DNA from 2 places in the Micromonospora sp. CA-248089 genome. Region 1 is predicted to be linked to the other one. Evidence: predicted binding sites of a transcription regulator. Region 1 holds the regulator's gene; the other holds the start of a gene.
The links. The regulator HrcA, encoded in region 1, represses chaperone genes, less so after heat shock. The targets are predictions, from matches to a motif close to GGTTNGCACNCTCNNNNNGAGNGTGCNAACC.
Positions count from the first base shown of each region.

Region 2: the regulator HrcA is predicted to act here: its motif matches at 1,458-1,488, upstream of groES (co-chaperone GroES).

Region 1 is NZ_CP192016.1:5,037,703-5,040,092, reverse strand. Features, by position in the region: gene ACQP26_RS23570 (DUF4870 domain-containing protein) at 1-444, opposite strand, end outside; gene hrcA (heat-inducible transcriptional repressor HrcA) at 677-1,699, shown strand; gene dnaJ (molecular chaperone DnaJ) at 1,773-2,390, shown strand, end outside.
Region 2 is NZ_CP192016.1:5,663,016-5,665,405, forward strand. Features, by position in the region: gene groL (chaperonin GroEL) at 1-940, opposite strand, end outside; gene groES (co-chaperone GroES) at 1,011-1,325, opposite strand; gene ACQP26_RS26465 (THUMP-like domain-containing protein) at 1,580-2,390, shown strand, end outside.

The DNA of each region.
Region 1 (2,390 bases):
GTGGGCGCGGACCGTCGGCGACTGCTGACCGCGGGTCATCATCGCGATCAGCGGGGCGACCCAGCCGAGCAGGCCGCCGCCGACGATGACGCCCGCGGCGCCACCGAAGTGCGCCACCAGGGCCCACGTCTTCTCGTCGTTGTTGGCGTACGAGGCCGGGCCGTACCCGCCACCGGCGGGGTAGCCGGCGCCGTAGCCGGGCGCTCCGCCCGGCGGGGGGTAACCACCGGGGGGCGGGTAGCCGCCCGGCGGAGGCTGGCCACCCGGCGGCGGGTAGCCGCCCGGAGGCGGATAGTCACCGGGCGGGGGATAGCCGCCGGCGCCCGGAGCCCCGGACAGTGGAGCGGTGGGCGGTTCGCTGCCCGGCGACGAGCCGTAGGGCGCCGACGGGTCGGGCTGGGGGCCGGAGTCCCCTGCCCCGGGTGGGCGAGGAGGTTCAGTCATGGTCGCCACGGTAGGGGCACCGGGCAACTGGCACCAGAGCGACACAGACCGACGATGACCGGCTGTTCGGCCCTGGTGGGCCGGGTTGTGTGGCGGGCCGCACCCCGGGTCCGTCAGGCGATCATCGCCTCGGCGGGGGTGCCGACGTAGACTGGCACTCGCTACAGTCGAGTGCCAGCCGCCCGGCGGATGTCGCGTGCCGGCCCGGCCGAGGTGCGTCAGGAGGTGGGGAATGGGTCTCGACGACCGCAAACTCGCCGTGCTGCGCGCGATCGTCGAGGACTACGTCGCCACGCAGGAGCCGGTCGGCAGCAAGGCTCTGGTCGAGCGGCACCAGCTCGGCGTCTCGCCGGCCACCGTCCGCAACGACATGGCGGTGCTGGAGGAGGAGGGCTACATCCGGCAGCCGCACACCAGTGCCGGCCGGGTGCCCACCGACCGCGGCTACCGCCTCTTCGTCGACCGCCTGTCCCGGGTCAAGCCGCTCAGCCCGGCCGAGCGCCGGGCGATCGAACGCTTCCTGGTCGGCGCCGTCGACCTGGACGACGTGGTGCACCGTACGGTCCGGCTGCTCGCCCAGCTCACCCGGCAGGTCGCCGTGGTGCAGTACCCGAGCCTGGCCCGCTCCAAGGTGCGCCACCTGGAGCTGGTGCCGATCTCCACCACCCGGCTGATGGTCGTCATGATCGCCGACACCGGCCGGGTCGAGCAGCGGCTGGTCGAGCTGCCCGCCCCGGTGCCCGCCGACGACGTGACCGATCTGCGCCGGCTGGTGAACGAGAAGCTCGTCGGCAGCCAGCTCGCCGAGACGCCGCCGCTGGTGCAGGCGCTCGTCGACGAGTCGGCGCCGCACCTGCGCCCGGCCATGACCACGCTGTCCACCGTGCTGCTCGAGACGCTGGTGGAGCGGCACGAGGAGCGCCTCGCGCTGGCCGGCCAGGCCAACCTCACCCGGGGCGGCCTGCTCGACTTCCAGGGCTCGCTGCGCCCCATCCTGGAGGCGCTCGAAGAAGAGGTCGTGCTGCTCAAGCTGATCGGCGAGACCGAGCCGAGCACCACCCGGGTGCTCATCGGCGACGAGAACGAATTCGACAACCTGCGGGCCGCCTCGGTGGTCAGCACCGGCTACGGACCGGGCAGCACGATCGTCGGTGGACTCGGCGTGCTCGGGCCGACCCGGATGGACTACCCCGGCAATATCGCCATGGTGAGGGCCGTGGCACGCTACGTGGGCGAACTGCTGGCCCAGAACTGACCAGTCAGGGCCGACGGCCGGTTCCGGCCGACGACCGGAGCGACGCGAGACGAACATGAGGACACCTAACGCAGTGGCCAGGGACTACTACGGCATTCTCGGCGTGAGCCGGGACGCCTCCGACGACGAGATCAAGCGCGCCTACCGCAAGCTGGCGCGGCAGTTCCACCCGGACGTCAATCCGGACCCGGAGGCCCAGGAGAAGTTCAAGGACATCAACGCCGCGTACGAGGTCCTCTCGGACGACCGGAAGCGGCAGATCGTCGACCTGGGCGGCGACCCGCTCGCCCCGGGCGGCGGTGGCATGGGCGGCCCGGGCGGGCCCGGCGGCGCCGGTCCGTTCGTCGGCTTCCAGGACATCATGGACGCGTTCTTCGGCGGCGCCGCGGGCGGCAGCCGGGGCCCGCGGCCGCGTACCCGCCCCGGCGCGGACGCGATCCTGCGCCTGGAACTGGACCTCAACGAGACGGCGTTCGGCGTCGAGGCGCCGATCACCGTCGACACCGCAGTGCTCTGCACCACCTGCTCCGGCGCCGGCACCGCCGCCGGCACCCACCTGGCCACCTGCGAGGCGTGCGGCGGCCGGGGCGAGGTGCAGTCGGTGCAGCGGACGTTCCTCGGTCAGGTCGTCTCCGCCCGGCCGTGCACCGTCTGCCAGGGCTACGGCACCACCATCCCGCACCCCTGCCCG
Region 2 (2,390 bases), 630 kb from region 1:
CCTCCAGGCCGACCTGGTCGAGCTTGTAGCCCAGCTCCGGGGCGACCAGCTCGGCACCGGTCAGGATCGCCATGTCCTGGAGCATCGCCTTGCGGCGGTCGCCGAAGCCGGGGGCCTTGACCGCGCAGACCTTGACGGTCTTGCGCAGTGCGTTGACCACGAGCGTGGACAGGGCCTGACCCTCGACGTCCTCGGCGACGATGAGCAGCGGCTTGTTGTTCTGGAGAACCTTCTCCAGCAGCGGCAGCAGCTCCTCGATCGCCGAGATCTTCTGGGTGGTGATCAGGATGTACGGGTCCTCCAGGACCGCCTCCTGCGCCTCCAGGTCGGTGACGAAGTTCGGCGAGATGAAGCCCTTGTCGAACTGGAGACCCTCGGTCACCTCCAGCTCGGTGACGAGCGCGGAGCCCTCCTCGACGGTGATGACGCCGTCGCGGCCGACCTTCTCCATCGCCTCGGCGATCAGCTCGCCGATGGCGGCGTCCTGCGCGGAGACGGTCGCGACGTGCGCGATGGACTCCTTGCCGGCCACCTCGACGGCCTTGCCGAGCAGCGCCTCGGAGACCTTGGCGGCCGCCGCGTCGATGCCCCGCTTCAGGCCGGTCGGGTTGGTGCCGGCGGCCACGTTGCGCAGGCCCTCGCGGACCATCGCCTGGGCCAGCACGGTGGCGGTGGTGGTCCCGTCGCCGGCGACGTCGTTGGTCTTGGTCGCCACCTCCTTGACCAGCTGCGCGCCGAGGTTCTCGTACGGGTTGGTGAGCTCGATCTCCTTGGCGATGGTCACGCCGTCGTTGGTGATCGTGGGCGCACCGAACTTCTTGTCCAGGACGACGTTGCGCCCGCGCGGGCCGAGGGTGACCTTCACCGCGTCCGCGAGGGCGTTGACACCGTGCTCGAGCAGGTGCCGGGCGTCGTCCGAGAAGCTGAGGATCTTCGCCATCAGTATCCCTTCGAAGCGACGTTGCCCCGGCCCGGCGAGCCGGACCGGGGCAACGACACTGATCGGTTGCTTACTTCTCGATGACCGCGAGGACGTCGCGGGCGGAGAGCACCAGGTACTCCTCGCCGGCGTACTTGACCTCGGTGCCGCCGTACTTCGAGTAGAGGACGGTGTCGCCGACCTTCACGTCGATCGGCACGCGGTTGCCCTTGTCGTCGATCCGGCCCGGGCCGACAGCGAGGACGGTGCCCTCCTGCGGCTTCTCCTTGGCGGTGTCGGGGATCACGATGCCCGAGGCGGTGGTGGTCTCGGCCTCGTTCGCCTGGACCACGATGCGGTCCTCGAGCGGCTTGATCGCAACCTTGGTCGCGGTAGTCACGGGCATACCCTCCCGGGTACTTGGTGTCGTTGCCGGCCGGCACGCCGACCAGCGTCAATCTGCCACATGCCACCGGGCGGGGCCGTCGTCGCGGGTGCCGGTCCGCCTGGCGCTCAACCCCCGGGCACGAGGCTCGGGCGTTGGCACCCTCAGGGTGAGAGTGCTAATCGCAGGTTATTCCTCGGCTAGCACTCCGTCAAGGAGAGTGCCAACGCGTCGCCCTCCGTGTCGCGCCGGAACCGGGCCGGGAGAATGAGCGCGTGGATCTCGACCAGCTCGCCGCGCTGCGTACCCCCGAGGGGTCGGCGGCGCTCGCCGCGGCCGAGCGGGTGGCCGGCGGCGACCCGCTGGCGGCGGCGGCCGCGCTGCGCTCGGGCGGAATCCCGGGCGACCTCGCGGCGGCGGCGCTCACCCAGGCGGAGCTGCGCCGCCGGGCGGCCGGCAAGTTCGGCGCGGCGGCGGCCGGGATGTTCCTCACCCGGGCCGGGCTGGAGCAGGCCACCCGCCGTGCGGTCGCCGACCGGCGCGCGGCACGGCTGCGCGCCGCGGGCGTGACCACGCTGGCCGACCTGGGGTGCGGCCTGGGGGCCGACGCGCTCGCCGCGGCCCGCGCCGGCATCCGGGTGTACGCGGTGGAGGCCGACCCGCTGACCGCCGCGATGGCTGCCGTGAACGCCGAGGCGGCCGGGCTCGCCGACCTGGTGACGGTCTCCTGCGGTGACGCCACGGAGTTCGACGTGAGCCCTGTCGACGCGGTGTTCTGCGATCCGGCGCGGCGGCGGGCCGGCACCGGGCGGCGCGTCTTCGACCCGAATGCCTACTCCCCGCCGTGGGACTTCGTCACCGGCCTGGCCGCGCGGGTGCCGCGGACGGTGGTGAAGGTGGCGCCCGGGCTCGACCACGCGCTGATCCCGCCCGGCGCCGAGGCGGAGTGGGTGAGCGTGGACGGCGACCTGGTCGAGGCGGCGCTGTGGTGCGGCGAGCTGGCCGAGGTCCCCCGCCGCGCCACAGTGCTGCGCGAGAAGGAAGGGCCCCTTCTTAACGCCTCCGGTAGTAAAAGGGTCCCTTCCT